Regions from separate parts of the Solibacillus sp. FSL K6-1554 genome, predicted to be linked through region 3. Evidence: riboswitches for the same ligand, from Rfam matches in the RefSeq annotation. Region 3 holds a riboswitch; each other region holds the start of a gene.
What was found. Region 3 has a riboswitch for S-adenosylmethionine ahead of metA (homoserine O-acetyltransferase MetA). Riboswitches for the same ligand answer to the same signal wherever they lie in the genome.

Region 1: it holds a riboswitch for S-adenosylmethionine, as region 3 does, so the genes downstream of both, metK (methionine adenosyltransferase) here and metA (homoserine O-acetyltransferase MetA) in region 3, are expected to answer to the same signal.
Region 2: it holds a riboswitch for S-adenosylmethionine, as region 3 does, so the genes downstream of both, MHB58_RS15180 (methionine ABC transporter ATP-binding protein) here and metA (homoserine O-acetyltransferase MetA) in region 3, are expected to answer to the same signal.

Annotation. Positions count from the first base shown of each region.
Region 1 covers NZ_JBBOSS010000001.1:2,944,848-2,955,020, reverse strand. Annotated here, with positions in the region: gene MHB58_RS14640 (transposase) at 1-198, shown strand, start outside; gene MHB58_RS14635 (NUDIX hydrolase) at 264-731, shown strand; gene MHB58_RS14630 (alpha/beta hydrolase family protein) at 715-1,518, shown strand; gene pckA (phosphoenolpyruvate carboxykinase (ATP)) at 1,628-3,214, opposite strand; SAM riboswitch class I at 3,414-3,529, shown strand; gene metK (methionine adenosyltransferase) at 3,793-4,989, shown strand; gene MHB58_RS14615 (gamma carbonic anhydrase) at 5,106-5,618, opposite strand; gene MHB58_RS14610 (alpha/beta hydrolase) at 5,872-6,675, shown strand; gene MHB58_RS14605 (alanine/glycine:cation symporter family protein) at 6,808-8,268, shown strand; gene MHB58_RS14600 (pyrimidine dimer DNA glycosylase/endonuclease V) at 8,290-8,703, opposite strand; gene MHB58_RS14595 (class I SAM-dependent methyltransferase) at 8,745-9,326, opposite strand; gene MHB58_RS14590 (TIGR01212 family radical SAM protein) at 9,323-10,173, opposite strand, start outside.
Region 2 covers NZ_JBBOSS010000001.1:3,024,957-3,035,129, forward strand. Annotated here, with positions in the region: gene MHB58_RS15170 (MetQ/NlpA family ABC transporter substrate-binding protein) at 1-581, opposite strand, end outside; gene MHB58_RS15175 (methionine ABC transporter permease) at 740-1,408, opposite strand; gene MHB58_RS15180 (methionine ABC transporter ATP-binding protein) at 1,401-2,429, opposite strand; SAM riboswitch class I at 2,576-2,678, opposite strand; gene MHB58_RS15185 (thioredoxin family protein) at 2,740-3,042, opposite strand; gene MHB58_RS15190 (toprim domain-containing protein) at 3,050-3,376, opposite strand; gene gcvH (glycine cleavage system protein GcvH) at 3,466-3,846, opposite strand; gene MHB58_RS15200 (arsenate reductase family protein) at 3,927-4,283, opposite strand; gene MHB58_RS15205 (acyl-CoA dehydrogenase family protein) at 4,606-6,390, opposite strand; gene MHB58_RS15210 (acetyl-CoA C-acetyltransferase) at 6,440-7,612, opposite strand; gene MHB58_RS15215 (3-hydroxyacyl-CoA dehydrogenase/enoyl-CoA hydratase family protein) at 7,736-10,120, opposite strand.
Region 3 covers NZ_JBBOSS010000001.1:1,900,826-1,910,998, reverse strand. Annotated here, with positions in the region: gene parE (DNA topoisomerase IV subunit B) at 1-1,584, opposite strand, end outside; gene plsY (glycerol-3-phosphate 1-O-acyltransferase PlsY) at 1,889-2,491, shown strand; gene MHB58_RS09305 (HesB/YadR/YfhF family protein) at 2,602-2,892, shown strand; gene MHB58_RS09300 (YczE/YyaS/YitT family protein) at 3,039-3,665, shown strand; gene MHB58_RS09295 (ABC transporter ATP-binding protein) at 3,792-4,562, shown strand; gene metA (homoserine O-acetyltransferase MetA) at 4,613-5,554, opposite strand; SAM riboswitch class I at 5,711-5,818, opposite strand; gene MHB58_RS09285 (nucleoside-diphosphate sugar epimerase) at 5,891-6,634, opposite strand; gene MHB58_RS09280 (AAA domain-containing protein) at 6,650-10,173, opposite strand, start outside.

The DNA of each region.
Region 1 (10,173 bases), 1.0 Mb from region 3:
ATGAAGCTGTTTAATCAGATGCAACATCTGGAAGCGTCAAATGCTTTCCGTGCACATATGCCGTTTATTCCATATCATTTGGACAGATTAAATCATGAAATCGACCACCGACTTAAAAAGGTATATGCCCTGATTCATGAATTTGGAGACGAGGAAGCGAAAAAGTTCGTCGAGCAACTGCCATACTTTACTCGATAATTAGGCGATTTGATTGAACCGTAGACATCTGTTCGTTACACTAATAAGAGGAGTTGAGCGAAAAGATGTTTACATTTATCGATGAAAATAATTTAAAAGTAGATTTAAGATTTGATGAAGGTCCTTTCGAAGTTGAACCTAAGCATGTATTGGCCCTTGTACAATATGAAGGGAAATGGTTATGTACGATTCATCACCGTCGTGGTGTTGAGTTTCCCGGAGGCAAGCAGGAGCCTGGAGAGACATTATACGAAGCGGCTATCCGTGAAGTTTATGAAGAAGCAAATGTTGTAATAGAAGATGTAAAATGGTTTGCCTACTACATCGTGCATGATGACATTCCCTTTTGCAAAGCGGTTTTTACTGCCAAAGTAAAGGACATTGAACCTTTTACAGGAGATCATGAAACAGAAGGCATGTTATGGCTGACAGAAGAGGATTTGTGGAAGCAGCCGAATTTAAGTTTCTATATGCGGGATGCAGGAATGAAAAAGATGTTGCAGGAAGTGAAAAATCATGAACGACAATGGTAAGATTTTTTCGATACGCAATTACCCATCACCGAATCCCCATATCCGATTAGATGAAATTACGTATTGGTCACAAGGCCTGCGTGTAAAAGGATTATTGGCACGTCCACAAGCGGCTGGTACATATGAAGCGCTTTTATATTTGCGTGGGGGGCTCCAATCAATCGGTATGGTGAGACCGGCACGTATTGCCCAATTTGCGATGCAAGGCTTTGTAGTATTTGCTCCGTACTATCGCGGAAATCGCGGGGGAGAAGGTAAGGATGAATTTGCCGGTGATGACCGTTATGATGCAATTAACGGTATAGAAGTACTGAAGCATTTTATTCAAGTGGACAAAGTGAATCTGTATGGTTTTTCCCGTGGTGGATTAATGGTATTGTGGACAGCGATTTTACGTGATGATATTAAATCGCTCGTAACATGGGCAGGTGTATCGGATGCGACAGCAACATATTGGGAGCGGGTGGATATGCGGCGCGGCTTGAAAAGGATTGTTGGCGGTACACCAAATAAAGTACCGGAAAACTATGATGACCGGACACCACTACTTGAAATCGAAAAACTTCAAACTCCGGTACTCATAATTCATGGTACAGAAGATCAGCATGTGGATATTGAGCATGCCTATAAACTAGAGCAGTACTTAAAAAAGGAAGGAAAATCTGTTGAGACATGGTTCTCATCCGGATTAAAGCATCATTATCCTCCAGACTTGAACCGTGACACTGTGAAAAACTTATGTAATTGGATGAAACGCCAAGAAAGTAAGAAGTCTGAACAGAACTAGGAAAAAAATAATAAGGGAAAACCTTATTTTATACAAAGTAAAAACAGCATTTTCCCCATAGAGGAAAATGCTGTTTGTTTTTGATTGAATAAAGTTGGTCATTAGTAAATTATACTAATGGGCCGCCTTTTTGAACGATTGCTTCATCAACATTCTCGAATTTCGTGAAGTTATTTTTGAACAGATCAGCAAGTTCAGCAGCTTTTTTGTCATATGCAGCTTTATCTGCCCATGCATCACGAGGATTTAATACGCTAGATGGTACACCTTCAACGGCTACTGGAATGTTTAATCCAAATACTGCATCTTGAGTTGTCTCAACGTTATTTAATTTACCATCGATTGCAGCACGAACCATTGCACGTGTATAAGAAAGCTTCATACGGCTGCCTACACCATATTCGCCACCAGTCCAACCAGTGTTTACTAGGAAAACTTGTGAACCGTGCTCATCAATTTTCTTACCTAATTGCTCTGCATAAACTGTTGCAGCAAGCGGTAGGAATGGAGAACCGAAGCATGTAGAGAATACTGGTTCTGGCTCTGTTACACCACGTTCTGTGCCGGCAAGTTTTGATGTGAAACCACTTAGGAAGTGATACATTGCCTGCTCTTTTGTCAATTTAGAAATAGGAGGTAATACACCAAATGCATCGGCTGTTAAGAAGACGATTGTATTTGGATGACCTGCTACTGATGGTAACACAATATTGTCAATATAGTCGATAGGGTAAGCGACACGTGTATTTTCTGTTAATGAACCGTCAGCATAGTCGCATTCGCGTGTTTCAGGATCTACCGCAACGTTTTCCAGTACTGAACCAAAGCGAATTGCATTATAAATTTCCGGCTCATTTTCAGCAGATAGGTTGATTGTTTTTGCATAGCATCCACCTTCAATGTTGAATACGCCGTTATCAGACCAACCGTGCTCATCGTCACCGATTAATTTACGATCTTTATCAGCAGATAAAGTTGTTTTTCCCGTACCAGATAGACCGAAGAATAATGCAACATCGCCACCTTCACCAACGTTTGCAGAGCAATGCATTGGGAAGATACCTTGTTCAGGCAATAAGTAGTTCATAATACCGAAGATTGACTTCTTCATTTCACCTGCGTACTCAGTTCCGCCGATTAAGATGATTTTCTTTTCAATAGATGTTATAATGAATGTTTCCGATCCTGTACCGTCTACTTCAGGATCTGCTTTGAAGTTTGGCGCAGATACGATTGTAAACTCGGCAACATGTTTAGCCAATTCGTCTGCTGTTGGGCGGATGAACAATTGATGACAGAATAGATTATGCCAAGCATATTCATTAATTACTTTAATGGATAATTGAGACTCTTTGTCTGCACCTGCAAAACCGTTGAATACATATAACTCGTCACGTTCTTTTAAGTAATTTACAACTTTCACATAAAGTTTATCAAATACCTCTGCAGAAATCGGACGGTTAACTTTGCCCCAATCGATTTTATTGTTGCAAATTTCTTCTTTTACTATATATTTATCTTTTGGAGAACGGCCAGTGTATTTTCCTGTTTGGGCACGTAATGCACCTTCAACAGTCAGCACGGCTTCTCCGCGTGATGTAGCTTTTTCAACTAATTGTGGAACAGATAATTGAGTTTTGATGTTTTCCCCGTTTAAAAGTTCTTTCAGCTCGTTAGCAATTTCTACCGAATTCATCTATTAAATACCATCCTTTTTTATAGTATTCCCTTATAGAGGGGAGTTGATTCCTAATTCAAAAATAGTATAACACATTAAGTGAAATAATCTATACTAATTGCAAATTATTTTTTCCGGAATTTTAAACATTGCGAAATACGTCAAAATTTGTTGACAGCACTTGTTTTTTTGCGTAAGATGTTTAATTGAACGGATACTCTTATCCCGAGCTGGTGGAGGGGCAGGCCCTATGAAACCCGGCAACCTGCGTATATTTTATACGTGTTGGTGCCAACCTGATGCAAGGGCAAAAATTCCCTTGAACGATAAGAGTGAAAGGTAACGAAACGTAATATCCTTTCCTCACGTGTGATGAACACGGCTATGAGAGAAAGGATTTTTTTTATTTTGTTTTACAATTTCGTGCTGAGCGAAAATTATATAGTTACAGCCTTTCAGACCCTCGTGTTAAAGCAAATATAGCTTGACGTTAAAAGGTAGATACGCATTAGCGTAATTGCTTTATATAACGGACATGGGTAATGAGTACCGTATCAATAAAAAACAATTGCCAAAGTGATTTAGGAGGAAATGACATGACAAATCGTCGACTGTTTACATCAGAAAGTGTAACGGAAGGACATCCGGATAAAATTTGTGACCAAATTTCGGATGCCATTTTAGACGCTATTTTAGCTGCAGATCCAAATGCACGTGTAGCTTGTGAAACTACGGTAACAACAGGCTTAGTACTAGTATCTGGTGAGATTACAACTTCTACTTATGTAGATATGAAAGGAATTATCCGTGATACAGTGGCAGAAATCGGCTACACACGCGGTAAGTACGGCTTTGATGCGGAAAACCTTGCAGTACTAGTAGCTGTAGGAGAGCAATCACCTGACATTGCACAAGGTGTTGACCAAGCATTGGAAGCACGTGAAGGTTCAATGACGGATGATGAACTGGAAGCAATCGGTGCAGGCGACCAAGGATTAATGTTCGGCTATGCATGTAACGAAACACCGGAATTAATGCCGATGCCAATTTCTTTAGCTCATAAATTAGCACGTCGTTTAACAGAAGTACGTAAATCAGGAGAATTGGAATATTTACGTCCGGATGGTAAAACACAAGTAACAATCGAATATGATGAAAACAATGAACCTGTTCGTGTGGATACAATCGTTATTTCAACACAGCATGATGAAGAAGCAACATTAGAACAAATTCAAACAGATATTAAAGAGCACGTTATTAAACCGGTTGTTCCTGCTCAATTATTGGATGAAGCAACAAAATACTTCATCAACCCAACAGGTCGTTTCGTAATCGGCGGGCCTAAAGGAGATGCAGGTCTTACAGGTCGTAAAATTATTGTTGATACTTACGGCGGCTATGCGCGTCATGGTGGCGGAGCATTCTCCGGTAAGGATGCGACAAAAGTTGACCGCTCTGCAGCATATGCAGCACGTTATGTTGCTAAAAACATTGTAGCAGCTGGCCTAGCTGACCGTGCTGAAGTGCAACTGGCGTATGCAATCGGTGTTGCACAACCTGTATCAATCGCGGTTGATACATTCGGTACAGGAAAAGTAGAAGAATCAAAAATCGTGAACTGGGTACGTGAGCTATTTGATTTACGTCCTGCGGGCATTATTAAAATGCTTGATTTACGTCGTCCGATTTATAAGCAAACAGCAGCATACGGACATTTCGGTCGCACAGATTTAAATGTGCCATGGGAAAGTACGGATAAAGCGGCTGAATTGAAAGCTAAAGCAGGAATTTAATATAATAAAAAGGAGCATCCAGTTTAATGGATAGCTCCTTTTTTATGATCTTATATAAGATTTCTTTTTAACAAGGTATAGATTTATAAGATTCAAAGAGGGGAATGACTGTTAAATTATTTTTGAAGTGATTTATAGTATTGCCCTTTTGCCACATATTCTGAAATTATCCGATCCATATCTGCGCGATCTTCTGCTGTCACTTCACGTACGACTTTTGCTGGGCGACCCATCGCTAAACAATTGGGAGGAATCACTTTTCCCGGTGGTACAAGACTGCCGGCACCAATAAATGCACCCTCGCCTATAACAGCCCCGTCCAGTATGATGGAACCCATACCAACTAAAGCGCGTTTTTTAATTGTACAGCTATGTAATGTAACTTGATGACCTACTGTTACTTCGTCTTCAATAATGAGAGGGGCAGCGGGACTTTGGTGAAGGCAGCTCAAATCCTGGATACTGACACGGTCACCAATTATAGTTTTGTTTACATCGCCACGAATTACCGTGTTAAACCAAATTGAAGTTTCGGCACCGATTGTTACATCACCGGTAATTGTGGCATAGTCTGCAATGAATGCAGAAGGGTGAATCGTTGGTATTTTATCCTTATAAGGGTAAATCATGTGCATTTCCTCATTTCTTCTATAAAATTGTAGATAAATCTATAGATATCGTAACAAAACGTGAAGATTTTTCAATTAACATTTCTTTTAGAACGGAATGTATTATAATTATACAAATAAATAGTAATATAATGATGCCGATGTTAAAGAAGGTGCAATATCGTAATTTTTTGATAATCGGCAAACTCATTCCTGAATTAAAGGATCACGTGTTTATGTCATAAAAATATTTTATATGTAAGGAGTATTGGCCATGTGGAAATGGGAAACAGAGCAACAACCAAAAGCCGTAGTCGTTATTCTTCATAGCGCATATGAACATCATCGGTGGTACGCATGGTTAATTGAAAAGTTCCGCAGCTCACACTTTCATGTTGTAATGGGGGATTTACCTGGACATGGAGAGCAAGGAAAGTATACAACGTATCATGATGAAGATTTTAAAGAATATTATAAGTATACAAAAGTATTATTGAAAGTGGCACTAGAATATAACGTACCGCTTTTTATCGTAGGAAATGGCCTAGGGGCTGCAATAGCTACGTATGTACTTCAGAACAATAAAATAGAATGTGCGGGTGTTGTTTTAGCATCCCCCTGGTTTAATTTAAAGCTGGCACCGGGAAAATTGTCGAATGCTTTATCAAGCTTCAGCGCCATTACATCGAATGTTAAGCTGAAACATGAGTTGGAGCCTCACCATCTTACGCGGAACACAGATGTGTTAATGGAACTAAAAGAGCAATTACCGTTGAAGAGTATGGTGACGGTAAAATGGTATCGCGACTGGCAGCAAATGTCGCGGACAATCCGTAACCCTGAATTGAAGTTTCCGGATATCCCAGTATTATTAATGACGGGTGAAAATGATAAAGTTTCAGACATTAGTACATCTAAGAAATGGATAACAGAGCATACGCTTTCCGAGTTTCACTATAAGCAATGGAAAGGTTGCCTCCACAGCCTTTATTTTGAAGTGGAACGGGAAGATGTTTTTAAATTTACGATAGATTATATTAATAATGTTTTAAGAGACTTGGGATATATTATTGAATAGTGATAAGCCTAACAAAATCATACTTTGTTAGGTTTATTTTTATTTCCTTAAAAAAAATATATCGAAATTTTCGAATATTTGTAATATACTAAATTTCAAATTAATACATTATTTCAACAAAGGGGGTATAGTATGGGTTTCTTGAATGATTTTGTAGGATGGGCCAACAATATTTTATGGGGTCCTGTTATGATTTATGGTATTTTAATCGTTGGTTTATTTTTCTCTATCCTAACAAAGTTTGCACAAGTCAGGCTAATTGGAGACATGTTCAAGTTAATGTTCAAAGGAGAAAAATCAGAAGCAGGTGTATCTTCGTTCCAGGCATTGTCGATTGCATTGTCGGGCCGTGTCGGTACAGGTAATATCGTTGGTACCGCAACAGCTATTGCATTCGGTGGTCCGGGTGCGGTGTTCTGGATGTGGGTGACAGCATTTATCGGGGCATCAACGGCGTATATGGAGTCGACGTTAGCTCAGATTTATAAAGAGAAAAAAGATGGACAGTATCGTGGTGGTCCGGCGTTCTACATTGAAAAAACAACTGGAATACGTGCATTAGGTGTTATTTTTGCCATTGCGATGATTATCTCTGTTGCATTTTTAATGCCTGGAGTTCAGGCAAATGCCATCGCAGGTGCAGTTGATAATGCATTTGGAATTGAACCATGGGTAACTGGACTAGTTACGATTCTCCTGCTGGCGGTTATTATTTTTGGTGGTGTTAAGCGTATTGCAAATGCTGCCCAAATTTTAGTACCATTCATGGCATTAGCGTATTTGTTAGTAGCGGCTATTATTATTATTATGAATATTACAGCTGTGCCTGAAGTGTTTGCTTTAATTTTCCGTAGTGCTTTCGCTACAGATGCAGTATTTGGCGGGATGATCGGTAGCGCAATTTTCTGGGGTGTAAAACGTGCCATCTACTCAAACGAAGCAGGTCAAGGTACTGGTGCACATCCAGCTGCTGCTGCAGAAGTATCGCATCCTGCAAAGCAAGGTTTAGTGCAGGCAGCTTCAGTTTATATTGATACAATCTTGGTATGTACTGCAACAGCATTAATGATTTTATTCATGGGTACATACAATGTCCATGAGGGTAGTCAAGACGGAGCTCTGATTGAAGCAAAAATGGATGAGACGATTACGTATTCAGGCTTTACACAAGCAGCTGTAAATGATGCGTTCCCATCTTTAAATAACTTTGGTTCAGGGTTTGTCGCAATTTCTTTATTCCTATTTGCTTTCACTACATTAATGGCATATTACTATATTGCTGAAACAAATGTTTCGTATATGTTTAATGGCAGTGCAAGACGTATCGGGATATTGTTAATGAAATTCGTATTATTGGCTTCGGCATTTTACGGCACAGTTAAAACGTCCGATTTAGCTTGGGCATTCGGTGACGTTGGTTTAGGATTAACGGTTTGGATTAACGTAATTATGCTATTATTCATCATGAAACCGGCCCTCATTGCGTTGAAGGATTATGAGCAACAGAAAAAAGAAGGAAAAGACCCAGTATTTGATCCGAAAAAACTCGGAATTAAAAATGCTGATTTCTGGGAGACATATAAGAAAGATTAGTAGATTAAAAGGAGCAGCTAGTTAAAAAGCTGCTCCTTTTTTTATGGAATAATACTGATGTAGTGCCTCAAATTGTTCCGCAGTAAAATCTTTTTGTCCGCGAATATATTTTTCATATAAATTATAGTAGCAAATCGTTAAATACTTATCATTATGGTGGCGGCTGTATGGCGGATAGTATTCATTTTCAGACAAACGAAGATCGACAAAATAACGATCCATCTTATCAATCGTACGAATTGTAATGTTTCTGGCGCGCATTTCCTTCAGAACAATTTGCGTATAAATATATAAATCCTCTTTTGGGTATTCATAAATATAATTGATTAATACATGGTTGTCTTCCTTCACGAAAATGCTGTTCAACTCGCGCCACTGGGCAAGCAGCTGACTTTTTGGGATAAAGGGAATTAACTCGGTATGCCATAAACGCATCATTTCACCTCATTAAGGATATGAAAAAGAGCTAAGAAAACTTAGCCCTCTATCGGAAATTCTTTTACTTTTTCTAATGCAATGATAAACGGGGGATCATTTTTCTGATTCATAAATTCATAGCGCAGAACATGTACATGTTTTTGCGGTAAATCACTTACATAGCGGATTACTTCATCGCGCTCATTTTTTCCGCCTTCGTGACCGTGATAGACGACTAAAACGATCATTCCTCCGACTTTTAACAGCTTTAACAAACTTTCGATCGCTTGGATTGTAGTATTCGGCTTTGTCACAATTTCATGATTGCTGCCGGGCAAATAGCCAAGATTGAAAATTGCTGCTGATACGGGTTTATGAATATAATTTGCTACATTTTCATGTCCGTCTTTTAAAACAATAGCCCGATGCTCGAGTGCATTGTCGAGCAGACGGTGCAATGTCGCATCAACCGCTTCTTTTTGCACATCAAAAGCATATACATAGCCGTCATCCCCAACGAGATTTGCTAAAAAAAGAGTATCATGTCCATTTCCAGCTGTTGCATCGACCGCAATATCACCCTCGGAAACCGACATTTCCAATAATGTTTGGGCATATTGAAGAACACGTTCTAATTTCATTTGGACACTTCCGCCTTATAAAACTTCCCTTGATAAGAACCTCTACGTTCCAGCTCTGCATCAATTCCGTTCAGAACTTCCCATTTGTTGACAGACCACATCGGACCGATCATTAAATCGATTGGACCATCACCAGTAATACGGTGGACAATCATTTCAGGCGGAATAATTTCAAGCTGATCTGCTACAAGCTGAATATAAGCATCCTTTTCCATAAATTCCAGCATGCCTTTTTCGTATTGCTTCACAAGTGGTGTTCCTTTTAAAAGGTGCAGAAGATGGATTTTGATACCTTGGACATCGAGCTTTGCCACTTCACGGGCCGTTTCCATCATCATATCGTAATCCTCTAGCGGCAATCCGTTAATAATATGCGTCACTACACGAATGCCATGCTTGCGCAATTTATTAACCCCTTCCACATATGTCGCATAATCATGTGCACGGTTAATTAAATTGGCCGTTTTTTCATGAACCGTTTGAAGTCCCAATTCTACCCATAAATACGTGCGTTCATTTAACTCTGCCAAATATTCTACAACATCGTCCGGCAGGCAATCTGGACGCGTTGCAATTGAAAGGCCCATTACTCCTTCACAGGCAAGCGCTGCTTCGAACTTTTCCTTTAGTACTTCAAGTGGAGCGTGTGTATTTGTATACGCTTGGAAGTAGGCCATTGTTAAGCCGTCTTTCCATTTGTTCTCCATTTTTGCTTTGATCTTTTCGAACTGTACGGGAATCGGATCGACTTTACTGCCCGCAAAGTCACCTGAACCAGCTGCTGAACAAAATGTACAACCGCCAAAAGCGACCGTCCCATCACGGTTTGGACAATCAAACCCTGCAT
Region 2 (10,173 bases), 1.1 Mb from region 3:
ACCGCATCCCCTTCTTCATTTTCGTACATTTGCACTAATAATTCAGCCGCAGTGTTTGCATCGAATTCGAAGTTTTTCGGATTATCTACGATGTCTTTTATCTCTGCTTTTGTTTTATCAATACCTTCTGCTAATGTAATTAAACCTTGTGCTTCAAGTAATGAAAGCATACGTCCATGGTCTGCCACTGAGTTAGAAAGTAAAATCGTTGCACCTTCAGGAAGTTCTTCTAAAGATGAATATTTTTTAGAGTAAATACCGATTGGCTCGATGTGAATACCGCCAGCATTTGCAAAGTCATAATCGAAATCTGCTTTTTGTGCTTCGAAGTATGGAATGTGCTGGAAGAAGTTCGCATCTAGATCACCGTTATCTAAATCTTGGTTTGGAAGTACATAATCTGTATAAGGTTCGATTTCAAGCTCAATACCTTGTTCCTCTAATATCGGTTTAACTTTTTCAAGGATAACTGCGTGTGGTGTATTCGATGCACCAACTACTAATTTTTCATCTTCTCCTCCACATGCTGCTAATGCAAGTACTGAAGCTCCTAAAATAACGCTTGATAATAACTTTTTCATTTGTTTTACCTACCCTTTTTTATTAGTTTGTTTTCGGCCCATCGAAACTTTTTCTATATTCTGATTATTTTTCGTATAGACGCGCACTTTTATAAAAGTTTGCGTCCATATTGTTTCGATGCACCAATATTTATAATTACGGCCTTACGAGCCACTAACTATCGTTTGTCCACTCTTGCTGTGATGAAATCCCCAATATATTGAATGATGAATACGACTACTAAAATCAATACAGTTGCCATTAAAGTCACATCTGTTCGGTTACGCTGGAAACCATCAAGGAATGCCAGGTTTCCTAAACCACCCGCACCAATGATACCGGCCATTGCTGTATACCCTACTAAAGCGACAGCTGTAACAGTAATACCTGAAATTAATGCCGGTAAGCTTTCCGGAATCAGCACTTTCCAAATAATCGTAGAAGTTTTCGCTCCCATTGAGCGAGCCGCTTCTATAACACCTTTATCAATCTCTCTTAATGCAATTAACACCATGCGCGCATAAAACGGTGCTGCACCGATAATAAGCGCAGGTAATGCTGCATTGGCACCACGGATGGTTCCAAGTAAAAACTTCGTAAATGGAATTAATAAAATGATCAAGACGATAAATGGAATCGAGCGGAAAATATTCACGAATGACCCTGTCAAAAAGTGTACAATTTTATTTGCCCATAATTGATTGTCGCTCGTTAAGAATAAGACAATACCAATTAGAAGTCCTAGTATAAATGTGATGACTGTCGCAACAGCCGTCATATAAATTGTTTCATATGTTGCTTCGAGCATTTTACCCCAATCTACGTTCGGAAATAATTGATTAAACATGCTCAATCACCTCCGCCTGAATTTCTTGCTTCGCTAAAAAGCTTAATGCTTCCGCGACTGCTTTTGGCTCGCCATCGATATGAATAAACAATGTACCAAACGAACCGCCCGTTGTATTTGAGATTTTGCCATGCACTATATTAACAACTACGTCAAATTGCTTAATCATTTGTGAGATGACAGGCTGTTCTGTCGTTGCCGCTGCAAATGTTAATTTAGCGATTTTGCCTTCTGGATAATTGGCTAAAATCTGTTCCAGTGATGCTTGCGTTTCTTGTGTTTCACCAGAAGCTTGCGACACGAAGTTTTTCGTAATCGGTGCTTGCGGATGTTGGAACACTTGTAATACATCTCCCTGTTCCACTACTTTTCCGGCTTCCATAACAGCTACTCTGTTACAGATTTTACGGATAACATGCATTTCATGTGTAATGAGTACAATTGTAAGTCCGATGTTTTTATTAATATCAAGCAACAATTCCAAAATTGAATCCGTTGTTTCAGGATCAAGTGCTGAAGTCGCTTCATCACATAAAAGCACTTCCGGATTGTTTGCCAACGCACGGGCAATGCCAACACGCTGCTTTTGACCGCCTGAAAGTTGAGAAGGATACGCTTTCCCTCTTCCTTTTAAACCAACAAGTTCAATTAACTCTTCTACTCGTTTTTCACGATCAGCTTTTGAAACACCTGCTATTTCAAGTGGAAATGCGATGTTTTCTTCAACGGTACGTGACCAAAGTAAATTGAAGTGCTGGAAAATCATACTTATTTTTTGACGTGCTTCTCGTAATTTAGCCCCGGAAGCTTTTGCAATATCCTGACCACCTACAATGACAGAACCTGTCGTTGGCTTTTCCAAACCGTTCAATAGGCGAATCATTGTACTTTTACCGGCACCACTGTAGCCGATAATACCGTATATTTCTCCTTTGTTGATCGATAGGCTTACATTATCAACTGCCGTAAGCTTACCATTTTTCGTGTTATACACTTTTGTAATATTTTGTATATCAATCATCGGTTGTACTCCTTCTAAATTGAAATAACCTTCCTGCTATTTCAAAATCATGTTCTTTTTTTCATCCAAAACATCCGCTGAATGAAAAAAACCTTTCTACCAAGACAAGTAGAAAGGTTTCACATACATTTATACGGTAAACCGTTCTCTCATCTTTCAAAGTTTACACTTTGTGTGAATTGGCACCTTTGCGTAATCGCTGGTTGCCGGGCTTCATAGGGCACTTCCCTCCACCTCTCTTTATAAGAGCAACGTTATTAAGTTTTATTATTATGAATGTTACTTTATCACGACAAAGTGACTACGTCAATTACTTTTTTAATATTTCATACAAAAACGGTACGGATTTAAATGCATAAATTTTATTCGTTAGTTCTCCGTTGTCTGAAACGATTAAACAAGGTACACTTTCAATTTTCAGTTCATAAGGTAAATCCCCTAAATAATTGATATTTGCCATACCAAGCGGGAGATCTGGTAGTAATTTCTCAATTACTTCCAACATTTTTTCCGATACTTCACATGTGCCGCACATAGGCGTATATAGGAAAAATGCTGTCTGATCATATTGTTGTACGTTTTGTTCCCATTGCTGTTTCGTCCATTGTTCCATTATACTGTCATCCTTCTTTTACTAAAAATTTTGCCCGTAGTAAAATATCCCTTAAGATTTTAGTAGGTGTTTTTTCTACTTCAAAATATTCGTGAGGTATGATTAGCTGTTGTGCTTCAGGATATGCACGGTTCATCAGTTTACGTAACTTTTCACCGTTTTTATCTGCATCAAACATAGTGATAATTTCATCTTGCTCATAACCTTCCAATAAATCAATCAAATTGACTTCGCTTATTGTGCCATTTGTACAAATAATTGTCACGTCCTCTGCTAAAATCGGGATTAATCTCAACTTATCGGCACGTCCTTCGACAACAAGGCATTTTCCCATACGTACACGCTTCCTTTCAAAGTCACCTTTATGTATAGAATAACAAAAAAACACTAAAACCTTACTATAGAAGGCTTTAGTGTTTCATATTATTGTTCGATTAATGCAGTGTAAGCATCTGCGTCTAATAATTCTTCAACTTCCGCTTCACTTGTTAACTCAACAGTAACCATCCATGCATTTCCGTATGGAGATTCATTAACGTATTCTGGGTTGTCCAGTAATTCTTCGTTAATTGCAACTACTTTACCAGAAAGTGGTGCATATAGTTCAGAAACTGTTTTTACAGACTCTACACTACCGAATGGCTGATCCTTTGAAATCTCATCGCCTACTTCAGGTAATTCTACGAATACGATATCACCTAATTCAGATTGTGCGAAATCCGTAATACCGATTGTTGCCTTACCGTCTTCAATTTTTACCCACTCATGCTCTTTTGAATAACGTAATTCTTTTGGTGTGCTCATTCGAAAACCTCCATGTTATATGTAGTACATTCAAGTTCATTTTGCCATATTTCGTTCGGAAATACAATGTGAATAACTGTTTATTTCCAAGTTTCTAAGAAGTCAGACTCCTTAAATCCTAAAGTTAATTTTTTTCCATCTGTTACGATCGGTCGCTTAATTAACATACCATCTGATGCCAATAGCTCTAATTGCTCATCCTCGGACATTGTCGCTAATTTATCTTTAAGACCTAATTCCCGATATTTCATACCAGACGTATTGAAGAATTTCTTTAATGGCACTCCACTTGCTTCATAAATTGCTTTAATCTCCTCTTTAGATGGTGTCTGTTCTACGATATGAATATTTTCATAGTCCACACCTTGCTCATCTAGCCACTTTTGCGCTTTTTTACACGTTGTACATTTTGGATATTGAATGAATTTCACTGTCATGTAAGTACTCCTTTTGCCCTGGATTTTCCTATATTGTAACGGATATAGAAGGACAAATCAAAAATGTGTTCGTATTATTGGCGTTTTTATGAATATGGGTTTTATTAGAATATTTGTGTCGATATTAGAACATGCTGGTCGTATTTTAGAAGAATGGTTTCGTTTATTTGAAACTTTGGCGATCATATTAGAAGAAAGGAAACTTATATTAGAACTTCCGAGATATATTAGATCATGTAAAATATATTAGAACATTTTACATTATATTAGAACAACATAGAAAAATCGGGTGCAGTGTCATGCACCCGACTATAGTATTTTATTAAACTACATACTTTTCTGCTTCAATTAATTTCACTGAAGCTTCACGTTTTTTCGGAATTAAGTTGTAAGGATTGTTGCGCGTTAATTTACGTAAAGCCGATAAAATCATACGTGCATCGTCACCTTCAACAGAAGCGATTAATGTTTCTTTTGCTTCTTTTTCGATTTCTGCGAATGCTTCCTGACAGAAAATTTGAGTGTAAAGGATTTTTTGTGCTGCTTTTTCTTCTCCGTCACGCTCGATTGCTTTTTGTGTACGGATTACTGCAGATTCCATTGCGTATAATTGGTTCGCAATGTTCGCGATGTTCACTAACAGCTCCTGCTCGGCATCCAGTTTTGCACCGTAGCGTTGTGCTGCTGCACCTGCTGCAAGTACTGCAATCTTCTTCGCATTTTTCACTAAATATTTCTCTTGCTCTAAAGCACCTTGGCCGATTTCTTCAGGCATAAGCATTAATAGCTCGTTTTGCAGTTCTTGTGCTACTTGTAATAGTGGTAATTCACCTTTTAATGCTTTTTTCATAAATGTGCCCGGTACGATCATACGGTTAATTTCGTTTGTACCTTCGAAAATACGGTTAATACGAGAGTCGCGGTAAATGCGTTCTACTTCGTACTCAGCCATAAATCCGTAACCACCGTGTAACTGAACCGCTTCATCCGCTACGAAATCCAGTGTTTCAGAACCGAATACTTTTGCGATTGAGCACTCAATAGCATACTCAGCGATTGCTGCTGCAATTGATTTGCCGTCTTTTTGCTCTTCATCAGATAACTGGCTTAAACGGTCTTCGAAGTAGCCAACTGTACGATAGTTTAAAGATTCTGATGCATAAATGTGAGAAGCCATTGATGCGATTTTTTCTTTCGTTAAGTTGAAATCCGATAATTTCGTTTTGAACTGTTGGCGTTGGTTTGTATAAGCAACTGCTAATTCAAATGCACGTTTTGATGCACCTACAGTACCTACTCCTAATTTATAACGCCCGATATTTAAAATGTTGAATGCGATAATATGACCGCGGCCTACTTCACCTAATAAGTTTTCTACAGGCACTTCTGCATCTTCTAAAATTAATGTACGAGTAGAAGATGATTTAATCCCCATTTTCTTCTCTTCCGGACCTACAGAAACTCCTGGGAATGAACGCTCAACGATGAATGCAGTAAATTTATCGCCATCGATTTTTGCGTATACAACGAATACATCCGCAAAGCCTGCATTTGTAATCCATTGTTTTTCACCATTTAATACGTAATGTGTACCCGCTTCATTTAATTTAGCAGTTGTTTTTGCGCCTAATGCATCCGAACCTGAACCTGGCTCTGTTAATGCGTATGCTGCGATTAAGGCACCTGAAGCTAACTTCGGTAAATACTTCGTTTTTTGCTCATGGTTACCGAATAATACGATTGGTAATGAACCGATCCCTACATGGGCACCGTGCGTGATTGAGAAACCGCCAGCCGGTGACATTTTTTCTGCGATTAATGCAGAAGAAATTTTGTCTAAGCCTAGGCCTTCATATTCTTCAGGTACGTCAGCTGCCAGTAAACCTAAATCACCTGCTGTTTTTAATAGACGTACCGAGTGTTCGAACTCATGGTGCTCTAAGTTTTCAACTACCGGCAATACTTCGTTTGTTACATATTCCTGTGTTGTTTGAGCAATCATCTTTTGCTCATCTGTGAAATCTTCCGGTGTAATTACTCGGTTAATTTCCACGTCCTCGATTAAAAAGCCGCCACCTTTAATAATGCTGTTTGTTGTTTGTGCCATTATAAATTCCTCCCTAGTTTCCTTTGTGATTTATTATTTCCCCAGACAATTAAAGAACTTCAAATACCCCTGCTGCGCCCATTCCGCCGCCGATACACATTGTTACAACACCGTATTTACCGCCGCGGCGTTTTAATTCGTTGATTAACTTCACTGTAAGAATCGCACCTGTTGCACCTAGTGGATGACCTAATGCGATAGCCCCTCCGTTAACATTCACTTTCTCCATATCAATACCAAGCTCACGAACTACTTGGATTGACTGTGATGCGAATGCTTCGTTAATTTCCCACAGGTCTACTTGATCTTGTGTAATTCCTGCAATTTCAAGTGCTTTCGGTACCGCAACGATTGGTCCGATACCCATTACTTCAGGTGGAACTCCGCCGACAGCAAATCCTAAGAATTTTGCCAGTGGCTGCATTCCTTGTTTCTCCGCTTCTTCACGGTCCATCACAAGTACTGCTGCTGCACCGTCAGAAGTTTGAGAAGCATTCCCTGCTGTTACAGATCCTTTTACGTTGAATGCTGGACGTAATTTTGCCAACGTTTCTACCGATGTACCTGGACGAACCCCTTCATCTGTATCAAAAATTGTAACTTTTTCTTTTAACTGATTGTTTTCATCGACATAATACTCCGTCACTTCAACTGGAACGATTTCGTCTTTGAATTTACCTTCTTTAATTGCTTTTTCAGCCAATTCATGCGAACGCACTGCAAAAGCATCCTGCTCTTCACGTGTCACATTATAACGATTCGCTACTTCTTCAGCTGTGTGACCCATACCGATATAGTATTGTGGTGCTTCTTCAGCAATTTTTGGGTTTAGACGAACTGTATTACCAGTCATCGGAATCATACTCATCGACTCTGTACCACCCGCAACGATTGCTTTTGCATGGCCAAGCATAATGCGCTCTGCTGCATAGGCAATTGTTTGTAGCCCTGATGAACAGAAACGGTTAACTGTTAATGCTGGTGTTTCATCCGGTAACCCAGCCAATGCCCCAACTAAGCGGGCAACATTCATCCCTTGTTCTGCTTCTGGCATTGCACATCCCATAATTAAATCATCAACCGGACCTTCATAGCCCGCACGTTTTAATGCTTCTTTTACTACTACTGCACCAAAATCATCTGGACGAGTGTTCGCAAGTGATCCTTTTTTCGCACGTCCGATTGGTGTTCGTGCTCCTGCAACGATAACGGCTTCACGCATAATGATGTTTCCCCCTTGTGATTAGCCAGCAAGTAAACTCGTAAGCTAGTTGCCGGCAAAATATTTCAACTAATACAACGTTTTAAAATAAAGTCTGTCGCTTTTTGCAATCACGGACTTCTATTAGTTACGTAACGGCTTCCCTTTTACAAGCATGTGCTGCATACGCATTTGTGATTTCTGATCTGCAACCAGTTCTAGGAATGCTTGTTTTTCCAGGTTTAATAAGTACTCTTCCGACACTTCTGTTCCGTATGGTACTTTTCCGCCTGCGATTACATAGGCAAGTTTTTTCGCGATTTTCAAGTCATGTTCTGTAATAAAGCCTGAATCGAACATTCCTTGAGCCCCTAATAGCAATGTTGCATAACCTGGTGCACCTACTACTTTCACCGGTTTTTTCACTGGTGCTGTATAGCCTGCATCCGCAAGTGCAAGTGCTGCTTGTTTTGCATCATAGATTAAGTGATCCGGATTTACCGAAATACCATCCGCAAAGTCCAGGAAATTATTTTCACGTGCTTCTTCACCAGAAGTCGAAACTTTTGCCATTGCAATTGTTTCGAATACTTTATTTGCGATTTGCTGATAGTCTACATCCACGCCATTTGGCAAGCCTTTAATGAACTTTTGGTAAAGACCTAAGTTACCGCCGCCACCTGGGATTAATCCAACGCCTACTTCTACAAGACCCATATACGTTTCAGCTGATGCTTGAATGTGTGCAGCCGGTAAACATACTTCCGCTCCGCCACCTAATGCCATTTGGAAAGGTGCCGCAACAACCGGTTTTGTTGAATATTTAATACGGCGCATTGCTTGCTGGAATGACTTAATAACAAAGTCCAATTCAAAAATATTATCATCTTGTGCTTCCATTAAAATCATCGCAAGGTTGGCACCGACACAGAAGTTTTTACCTTGGTTCCCGATTACAAGGCCTTTAAAGTTTTTCTCAACTTCATCAATGGCATAGTTGATCATTTGTACAATGTCTAAACCGATTGCATTTGATTTTGAGTGGAATTCAAGTAATGCGATTCCATCCCCTAAATCAATTAGGCTTGCACCTGAATTTGATTTAATAACACCATGTTTTTTCTTGTAACGTTTTAAGTCAATCGCTTTTTCATTTACAGGCACTTTCACATATTCCGAACCGTTATAGTAGGCTAAATCACCATCAATTTCAGAATAGAATGTTTTCAGGCCTTTCTCTAATAATCCATTTACGAATTCAGGAATTTCACGGCCTTCTTCTTTCATTTTAGAGACTGATTTTTCTACGCCGATTGCATCCCACATTTCAAATGGACCTTGAGCCCAGCCGAAGCCCCATTTCATTGCATTGTCAATTGCAACGATGTCATCAGCAATTTCACCTACTAATTTTCCTGAGTAAATTAATGTCGGTGCAAATGAATTCCATAATAGTTCCCCAACTCGGTCATTTGCATAAATTAAAACTTTTAATTTACCTCCTGGACCTTTTGCTTGTTTTACCATTTCTAATGATGGTGCTACAAGTTTCGTAGTCGGTTCATATTCAAATGTTGATAAATTCAATTGTAGAATTTCTTTCCCAACTTTTTTGAAGAAACCTTGGCCCGATTTAGCGCCAATCCAACCATTTGAGATCATTTTCTTTAAAATAGGAGATTCTTCAAATACTGCCTGTTCTTCACCGGTTGTCTGGTCATATACATTTGTTGCAACATGTGCAAAAGTATCAAGACCAACAACATCCAATGTACGGAATGTCGCAGATTTTGGACGACCGATTAGTGGGCCTGTTACCGAATCTACTTCACCTACTGAATAGTTACGTGCAATCATTTCGTTCATTGTCACAATTAAACCGTATGTTCCGATTCTGTTTGCGATAAAGTTCGGTGTGTCTTTTGCGATAACAACACCTTTTCCTAATACATCTTCGCCGAACGTTTGCATAAAGCTCACAACTTCCGGTTTTGTTGTATTAGCCGGAATGATTTCCAGTAATTTCAAATAGCGTGGCGGGTTGAAGAAATGTGTACCAAGGAAATGCCCTTGGAAATCTTCTGAACGCCCTTCCGCCATTGCGTTAATGCTAACCCCTGATGTATTTGATGAAATGATTGTGCCTGGTTTACGTACAGCATCAATCTTTTCAAATAAGCCTTTTTTGATATCTAATCTTTCTACAATTACCTCAATAATCCAGTCAACATCCTTCAGTTTTTCTAAATCATCGTCAAAGTTACCTGGTGTAATTAATGCTAGATTTTTTTTCGATGAAAGTGGTGCTGGTTTTTGCTTTAGTAATTTTTGCATTGCAGAAATTGCAAAACGGTTTTTTACAGGTTTTGAATCAAGTGTTAACCCCTTAGCTTCTTCTTCCTTTGTTAATTCGCCCGGAGCGATGTCTAATAACAATGTAGGAATCCCGATATTCGCCAAATGTGCTGCAATTCCTGAACCCATTACCCCTGAACCTAAAACCGCTACTTTTTCAATTTTGTAAGACACGAGCACTTCCCCCTTCTCCCTTGAATGAACAGTCATTCATTTTGAAATCAAAA
Region 3 (10,173 bases):
TTCGATGAGCGGACGCATATAACGGTAGAAGAATGTCAGCAATAATACCTGAATGTGAGCACCATCTGTATCGGCATCGGTCATGATGACAACTTTATCGTAAGCGGCATCTTCCACCGAAAAATCAGCTCCGACACCGGCACCGATCGTATGGATAATCGTTGCGATTTCTTCATTTTTCATAATGTCCTGCAGCTTTGCCTTTTCGGTATTGATGACTTTACCGCGCAATGGCAAAATCGCCTGGAACGTCCGATCACGACCTTGCTTAGCCGAACCACCCGCAGAATCACCCTCTACTAGGTATAATTCATTTCTTGAAGCATTTTTCGACTGTGCAGGTGTCAACTTACCAGACAGAAGAGTACTTGATTTTCTCTTTTTCCCATTACGGGCATCATCACGTGCTTTACGTGCTGCTTCACGCACTTGTTGGGCACGAATTGCTTTACGCACTAAAGAAGCCGACAGCTCGGCATTTTCTTCAAGCACATACATTAATTGTTCTGAAACAACGGTATCAACGGCTGAACGAGCTTCAGATGTACCAAGCTTTCCTTTTGTCTGACCTTCAAATTGAAGCAGATTTTCAGGAATACGGACAGAAACAATTGCTGTCAGACCTTCACGAATATCGGTACCTTCCAGATTTTTATCTTTTTCTTTCAGTAATCCAATTTTGCGGGCGTATTCATTAAATACACGTGTCAGAGCTGTTTTGGCACCTGTTTCATGTGTACCCCCATCACGAGTACGGACATTGTTGACGAACGATAAAATCGTTTCGGAATAGCCGTCGTTAAATTGCAGTGCGAACTCCACTTCAATTTCTTGAATTGTGCCTTCTACATATTTAACCGGATGTAATACGTCTTTTTCTTCGTTTAAGTATGTGACGAACGCTTCAATCCCGTTTTCATAATAGAAAATTTCATGCTGTCCTTCTCCACGGGCATCGATCAGTTCAATTTTTAATCCTTTTAATAAAAATGCAGATTCACGTAAGCGCTCTGCCAATGTATCATAATTATATTTAATGACAGAAAAAATCGATGGATCCGGCAGGAAATGTACGAGTGTTCCTGTTTCCTTCGTTTTCCCGATCATATCAAGCGATGTCGCCGGTTTCCCGCCTTGCTCAAAGCGCTGGCGATAAATTTGGTTATCACGGTAAATCGTTACTTCCAAAAATGATGATAAGGCGTTTACAACAGATGAACCAACACCATGTAAACCACCACTTGTTTTATAGCCGCCTTGTCCAAACTTTCCGCCTGCATGAAGGATGGTGAAAATAATTTCCGGGGTTGGTTTACCCATTTTATGCATACCTGTTGGCATACCACGACCATGGTCACGCACGCTAATACTGTTATCTTCATGAATCTTCACGATGATATGATTTCCATATCCAGCAAGCGCTTCATCCACTGCATTGTCTACAATTTCATACACTAAGTGGTGAAGACCTCGACTATCTGTAGAACCAATATACATCCCTGGTCTTTTGCGTACGGCTTCTAAACCTTCTAATACTTGAATGGCATCTTCATTATACGAAATACCGGTTTGGTTTTTTACCAAATGTAATCCCCTCCAAAAATACAAACAAACGTTCTATTTACTACCTAATCGTACGCTCAAATATGCATGATGTCAATGTTTAAAGGTACTGATTTAGGCTTTGCAAAGATTAATTGTATCATCAAAAACGAACGTTTAAAAGCATATCCTTTAGTAGCAAACAATAAAATGTAACTTTTTCCCTGTTTTTTCACGATGGACGAAAAAATAATACCTCTTTCCTTCTATTAAAAAACATTGTAAAATATTCGATACATACTATTAGTACCAAGTAGTAATTCTGAATTCGAAAGGAGCACAACACTTGATCAACGCGTTAATTATTATTTGTGCTTATTTAATCGGTTCCATTCCATCAGCTTTGTGGATTGGCAAAATTTTTTACAAAACGGACATTCGACAACAAGGCAGCGGCAATCTAGGAACGACCAATACATTTAGGGTATTAGGTAAAAAACCGGGTATTGCCGTATTGCTTATTGATATATTAAAAGGAACGGCTGCGGTATTGCTACCGTTATTGCCGTTTTTTGCAGACAGCACTGTCCACCCGCTATTCTTGGGTGTGATTGCAGCAGCAGGCCATATGTTCCCGATTTTCGCAAGCTTCCGTGGAGGGAAAGCGGTTGCTACAAGCGGCGGTGTTATTTTAGGCTATAATTTACCGTTATTTTTAATTTTAATCATCGTATTTGTCATCGCCTTAAAGTTAACTAAGATGGTGAGCTTGTCATCTATGATTGTATCCGCTGTGGCCGTTATTTATGTAATTGTTCATTGGATGCTGACAGGTGAATATGCATTACTCATTTTAGTTGTCGTTTTGGCAGGCTTTATTTTTTACCGTCACCGTGAAAATATTAAGCGGATTAAAGCGGGTACTGAACCGAAAATTAAAGGATTTTAAACTGTTGACTGAAGGGGTTTCCTTTCAGTCTTTTTTTGTGCCTGAAATTCAGAACGCGAGCTTTGTAAGTTTTTTTTATTTACTGCATAATGGCAATAGAGGTGAAACATATGGAAATCAAACTATCAGAAAAAGCACTCAATTGGTTTAAACAAGAGATGGAAGTAGAAAAAGGCGATTTTATTCGCTTTTATGCACGATATGGAGGTTCTTCACCTTTTCATGAAGGTTTTTCGTTAGGCATGACCCGGGAACAGCCGCATGAAATAGGCGTTGAAACAGTTGTTGAAGGCATTCATTATTATATCGAAAAATCCGATGAATGGTTTTTTAATGAACATCATTTAGTTGTAGATGTCGACAATTCGTCCGATGAATTGCGCTATTCATATGAAAATTAAATACCTATATTCCCTATTCTAATCGGGTCTATTTGCAGCTCAAAAAGTTCAAATGTTTCGAATTTATTGTAAATCCATTTTTGCCGATTCAATCGTTATAATGAGTAAGGATTATATTGAGGATTGATGAGGGATTACATGTGAAAGTGAAACAGGAATTTTATTGGCGCTGCGTATTTTTTATTGCAGGCATCATTGTTTTATCATTAGGCGTCGCATTGACGATCAAAGGACAAATACTGGGCGTTGGGTCATGGGATGTCCTTCATATCGGACTACAAAAAAACTTGGGCTTGACGGTCGGTATGTGGTCCATTATTTTGGGCTTGCTAATTCTGGCTGTTGATACGTTTTTCACAAAAAGATTGCCAAAAGCAGGGACTTATTTGGACATGTTCCTGACAGGGATTTTTATTGATATATTTTTGATAGTATTACCGGATGCGAATACACTGTTAGAACAAACATTGGCGTTTGTTGTTGGCGTTGTCCTGCTCGGCTTCGGCTGCGGGATGTATATGGTCGCAAACCTCGGTGTAGGACCTCGTGATACATTAATGCTGCTGTTGGTGCATCGCCTCGGCTGGAGTGTCAACCGCGCACGGACGACAATGGAAGTAACGGTTGCTGTATTAGGTTTTGTATTGGGCGGACCAGTCGGAGTCGGTACTGTATTTATGGCGTTCGGCTTAGGGCCTGTCGTACAATGGGCACTCAAATGGAACGGAAAGCTGTTCCACCGCGCAGCAGGTGTCGAAAGTGTTGTTATATAAATAATGAGGAGAGCAAGCATTATGCGTTTGCTTTCTTTTTTTTACATTTAAATTGTTACAATTTTCAAAAAATACTTTCACGACAATGAAAAAAGGTGCATAGTAGTAAGTGGAGGTGTTTTTAAAATGATACATATTGAAAATATCCATTTATATCGCAATGACAAAAAGATTTTAAATGATTTAAGCTGGCATGTACAAAAAGGACAGCATTGGGCTATTTTAGGGTTAAACGGATCCGGCAAAACGACGTTGCTGAAAGTTATTAACGGCTATATTTGGCCAAATGAAGGTAAGGTCCAAGTACTGGGTGAAACATATGGCAAGACGTATATACCGAAACTGCGGACACGGATCGGCTGGGTCAGCAATGCGATGATCGATAACTTCAACTGGCAGGATAATGCAATTGAAATCGTGCTCAGCGGAAAATTCGGTGCCCTTCGCCTTTTCAATGATGTGACGGAAGAAGAAATTGACCATGCGGTTTCTATTATGAAGCATTTTCACTGTGACCATTTAGCAAATAAATCATTCGAGCATTTGTCTCAAGGTGAACGGCAGCGTGTTCAAATAGCAAGGGCCATTATGGCTGATCCGGAAATCTTAATATTGGATGAGCCATGTGGCGGTCTGGACTTAATCGAACGGGAAAACTTGCTGCAAACAATAGAACAGATTGCACAGGCAGAAAACGGCCCTACCCTAATTTACGTGACGCATCATGTAGAAGAAATACTTCCTTGTTTTAGCCATGTACTTTTAATGAAAGACGGAAAAAATGTCGAAGCCAATGCACGCGAAGTTGTTTTAACAGACGAATTATTAAGCGATTTCTTCGGGCGGGAAATTAGTTTGCAGATTGAACGCGAACGTGCCTGGGTCGCAATTAAATAAAACGAACCAGCAGGAGTCCATCTCTTGCTGGTTCGTTTCATTTATAAGCATTAAATATGATATTCAATATTTTCATCGACGTAATGCCATTCATACGGCGTTTCTTGGTATACGTAGTAGTTCAGCCAGTTGTAGAACAACAGATGCGAATGGGCACGCCAAACATTTTTCGGTGCCTGCAACGGGTCGTTATTCGGGAAATAGTTGATCGGAATTTCCGTATTGTCCGGATCTTTCTCAATATCTCGGAAGTACTCATCCGATAAAGTCGTTGCATCATATTCCAGATGCCCTGTAATCATAATATGTTTATTGTTTTTCGATTGAACGATAAACACGCCTGCATCATCCGAATAGCTTAATAGTCGCAAGTCAGGGTGTGCCCGCACTTCATCAATTGAAACCGACGTGTGGCGTGAATGCGGTGCCACATACTCATCACTGAATCCCCGCACTAAATCTACTGTTAAATCCGTAATCACATGGGAATAAACACCGGAGCATTTCTTCGGCAATTCGAATTTTCCAATGCCAAAATGGTGATACAAGGCAGCTTGGGCGCCCCAACATATATACATAATCGAAGTGACATGTTCATCTGCCCAGTCCATAACATGCGTAATCTCATTCCAGTAGCCAACATCTTCAAAATCCATTTTCTCTACTGGCGCTCCTGTAATAATGAGCCCATCAAAGCGACGGTGCTTCACTTGGTCGAACGTTCGGTAAAATGTATCTAAATGCGATTTGGAAACATTTTTTGATTCGTATGTAGCCGTGTTTAAAAATGTCACATCTACCTGTAATGGTGTATTACCGAGTAAGCGCAGCAACTGCAGTTCGGTTTTCTCTTTTTCAGGCATTAGATTAAACACTAAAATATTTAATGGTCGAATTTGTTGTGTTTTCGCACGGTCTTCCTCCATGACGAAAATCTTCTCTTTTCTAAGCAGCTCACCCGCCGGTAAATGTTTCGGGATATTAATCGGCATTCCACTTTCCCCCTCATAAACTTTTTCAACAATCTTTTAATAATCTGTAGTTTTCAGGCAATGCATTGTTTTATGAATGAAACAAACTGTTCCAGAACAATATAAAAAGCCCCTCTCATTCCAGCAAAACAGAAATGAGAGGGGCCTTTTTACCCGTTCTTATCTGCCAAGGTTCACACCTTGCTGGAAGTAGCACCTTTCTAGTTGAACTAGAGGTTGCTGAAGCATCATAAGGCCAAGTCCCTCCGCTTCTCTTGATAAGACTATTAAATTGTCATTAGTGTATCATGTACTTTATAATTTTGCAATAATTCTAAAAATATTATTTCACGCTTACTACAACTGTTCTTTTTCTATATTGAATAACATTGTCTCCAGCTGTTCATCCCATACACGTGTCAATGTATTGTATACCCGCATAAAATGTCTGTTTTCCTTTTGATCGAAAAGCAAAAAACATAGGACCGGTATATCATTAATCTGGATCGATTCCGTCGAAACAACACTCGTTATATAGTGCGGTACTTCATCTTCCGCCACCGGTTGTTCGGAAAGTCGCTGTTGTATGAAATCAATCAGCACTCTCTCTTCAATTGCTTCGATTTCTTCTGTTTCGATTGTCGGGAAAGGCTCCGGAAACTCTTCCAAATCCGCAAATTCCTCCAGGTCACCCTCCAATGGCTGCTCATGGATCGGGCTGTATTGAATAAAATAACTTGTTTCTTCAAGCTCCTCTTCAAAAATGCCCGATTCCAGCTGTGCCTTACCCTTAGCGGTAAGTGCAAATTCCTGTTCCTTCACAATCATACCCAGTCGTAACATTTTATTCGTCAAATCATGAATAAATAACGGTTCCACTAACAAAATTTCGGCTAATAACTCAACATTTTTCAGCTTTGCCTTCTCAAATGAAATGAGCATCATCTTCATTAAAATATCCATCGCATTGCGCATCACCGGATGATATTTTACTTCCAATGTGTGAATCGGAATAGCATATTGCATTTGCTTTTTTATTTCAATGGACGGGTTTTGGATGAGTTCTTTCTGCAGCTGTAAAACTGTACTTTGTAAATCCATTCAATCCCCCTGTTTCTACACAGCATAATAGCCGTCTTGCTCTTTTACTGTCGTTAATACATGGGCATACATATCCCGTGTTTTCGCGCTTTTAGGACGCTTTGTGAACATTTCAGTACTGCCGATCATGATCAGCAGTTCCCTTGCGCGGGATAATGCAACATTAAGGCGGCGGTAATCTTTCGCAAACCCGATTTCTCCGCGCTCATTGTCATGGTTCCGCACCATGCTGACGATAATCACATCCATCTCCATCCCTTGGAATTTATCGACTGATCCTGTACGGATGTGTAAATGCGGTACACTGATTTCCTGTTCGATCAAACGGTTGATGCGTTTTACTTGCTCCGCGTAGAAAGAAATAACGCCAACCGATTTTAATGCGTCCTGCGGAATGAATCCTTGTGCTTTCGCTTGTTCTGTCGCTGCATTCAATTCAAGTAGCTGCTGTTTAATTTGTTCCAGCTCAGCCAAATTAAAAAGACTCGAACCTTCTTTCATACGCTCTTCAAAATACGGCTTATCATTTGGAATATCGAGCCATAGTAAATGGTGTTTCCTCGAAATTTTGGATGTTTCAAGGAAATGGTCACGTACAGCATCCGAATCCTCTAACCCGCATTGCAGCTGTTCGGATTCATTTTCGTAAAACGGTGTGATAGTTGACATAATATTTTTATGCATACGATATTGAAGTGCGAGCATTGTTTTGTTTTGTGACGGCAGATTGTTATAAAGTCGCTCGAACAATGATTCTTCCAGTAACTTTTCAAGCTCCCGTTTTTCTTCAAATGTTGTACTTTCCTTCACAACTTGCTCCAATGTCTCTTCAAACGTCGCATCCCCGACAAGTGGCGGCAGCTGGTGATGATCCCCAACTAAAATGATTTTGGCACCTTTTAACATCGGCAGTAACAGTTCAGGTGGTGTTGCTTTCGAAACTTCGTCAATAATGACAACATCAAATGTCGGATAGTTGTCCATAAACTCTTTATTCGCTGAAGCAACACATGTTGTTCCGATGACATTGGCGTGTTTCACATACAGTTTGCGGATTTCCTCCAAGTCATGGGCATTGGCATTTTTCAATAAGCCGTGCCATTCGTTTTGAAGTTCCGCTGTTACCGGAAGCAAACTAATTTTCACTTCTAGAGTCGCAATCTGTTCAGTAAGCTGTTCGATCTTTTCGTTTACTTCGATGATCGCTAGCTCAGGGTTCTGCTTTGTCAGCTGCTCCAGTTCTGTCCGGCGTTTTTCAAGCTGGACGCCTTCGCTGTTGATCCCTTTAAAGCGAACTGTTAACTGTTCGACAGTCTCAGTACCAAGGGCAATCTGTTCATTTAAAACTGCCAGCTCCTCCGCCTTTTTGTTCAGTTGAAGCTCCACTTTTTCACGGTTTTGGCGCTGTGTTTCAGTTTTCATCTGATCCAGTTCATTTGTTGCGAGCAGTTCTTCCAGCTCATCCGTTGTATGGGTCAGCATAATCGATGGATCAATTTTTTCATTGATCGCATCCATTTGGGATTTTACCGCTGTTGCCTCTTCTTCCAATTGCTGAAGATGCTGTGCCTTCACATCATTTTGCTCTTTAAACTGAAGAATAATTTCTTCTTTCAGCTTTTCGAAAATGAGCACCGTTTCACGGATTGCATCCATATATTTATTGTTCAGCTGCTCGATATATTGCATGCGCAAATGAATGCCCTGAATGGAGCGGGTTCCGTTTTGGGCATTTACGCGACGGTCCCGAAAAGCGATGCTAAGCTTCGTCAAAAACTCCTGAATCTCTTCAAGGGTATAATGATGGCCCATATCCAGCCTATCCGGTGTTACATGAATACCTAACGCCGTTTCACTGTAATGCAATGCCTTTTCCAGACGTTCCTTCACATCTTTAATCGGTTTATACTGCTCCATTTGCGGCTGAATTCGATCAAGCGCTGTAAGTAAACGGTCCATTGCATAGTTCCGGCGAATATTGTATTCACTCATGAACTCTTCAATTTCATATACCTTTTTCAACGATGTGATTTTATCTACGAGCAAATCATACTGTGACGTTTCATTTGCCTTTTCGATATGCGTGTTGATCCCATTAAAGCGCTGCTGGAAGTTTTCAAGTTGCGCTTTATAGTGACTTTGCTTAAGTTGCTGCTGGAAGTTTTCTCTCGCTTCTTTTAACTGTTGCGCTTGTTCAGTCAGTTGTTCGACAGTCGAGCCGTCTTTTAATTGCTGTTCAAAATTCGCAACGGTTTCTGCTACTGTGCTCTGTGTTGCCTGCAGTTTTTCCAGTTTGCGTTCATTGTCTTCCAGTTCTTTTTTGCATTCAGTCAGTTCTTTTTTCAATGCCAGGATCTTTTCGGCCAAAACATGCAATTCGGCTTTTGCCGCTTCTTTTTGTGCAATTTGCAGTTCGAGCTCTTTTTGTTTTTGTTCAAGCGCTGCAATTTCATTTTGTGCTTGATTGATCTCATTATTTAAAAGCTGTTCTTTTCTTTCATGCAGCGAAATTTCATGGCCGATTGCTTCGAATGTCTGCTCCTGCCAATAGGTCGCAACATTTTCTTCAATGAACTTTTTCCCTTCTTCTTCAATGCTTTCTGTACGACCGTAGCGTAAAATCCGGATATCCTTGTTTGATAAAAGCCGGCTTAATGCATTGTCGACTGCTAAGTTTGATTGGGAAGCAACAAGTGTTTTCAGTCCTGCTTTTGCATTTTGATAGCAAATTTCCGAAATAACTGTCGTTTTACCAGTACCCGGCGGACCTTGAATGACATACAGATCTTCGGAACTCATCGCCCCTTCGACTGCCTGTTGCTGGTAAGGATTCAGCCGATTATGAAAATGTAGAGGAATCGTTTGTCTGCGTTCGACAATGACTGGTTTATCTTCAAATAGAATCGTTTCGAGGTTCGCATTTGCGGCCAATCCTTCTTTTAAACGTTCAAACCCTTTTAAAAGGCGTTTTAGCTGAGATTTCGTTGCAGCATTGGAGAATTCGATGTCTTCTGATTGGAACTGAAGCTCATTTCTCCGCGCTAAATTACTGTAATACGGTTTTAACGCAATTTCGACGGTATTCTCGTTACGCCGGATTTTGGCAACATCTCCGATTTCCTGGACATAGCCGCGTAAACGCGCACTTAGCCCCTCCAGCTGTTTCCACTGTTTTTTATCAAGGTTATTAATTCGGACGGTCATATGAGAAAAGTCGGCATCAAACGTCACACTTGAAAAACGGGCGTGAATATCTTCAATGTCCGCATTTTTGTTCAATACTTTTAAATAGCCTTCCCAGCTGCTGATTCGCTTATTGACATAATCAAAGCGTTCCTGTGCAATCGGTAATTCGTCAATTGCCTTTAGAAACGGCTCCTGGTATGTATGGCCGCTAATACGGGAGGCAACGAAGCGGATTTTCATCGTGGCGCGGCGATTTGTGACAACCGGTGTCCCTTTGCCGCGTGTTCGAAAACTTTTCGCCACAAGCCCGTTTTTCGGGTCGAAAACACAGTCCATGATGACAACGCGCTCTT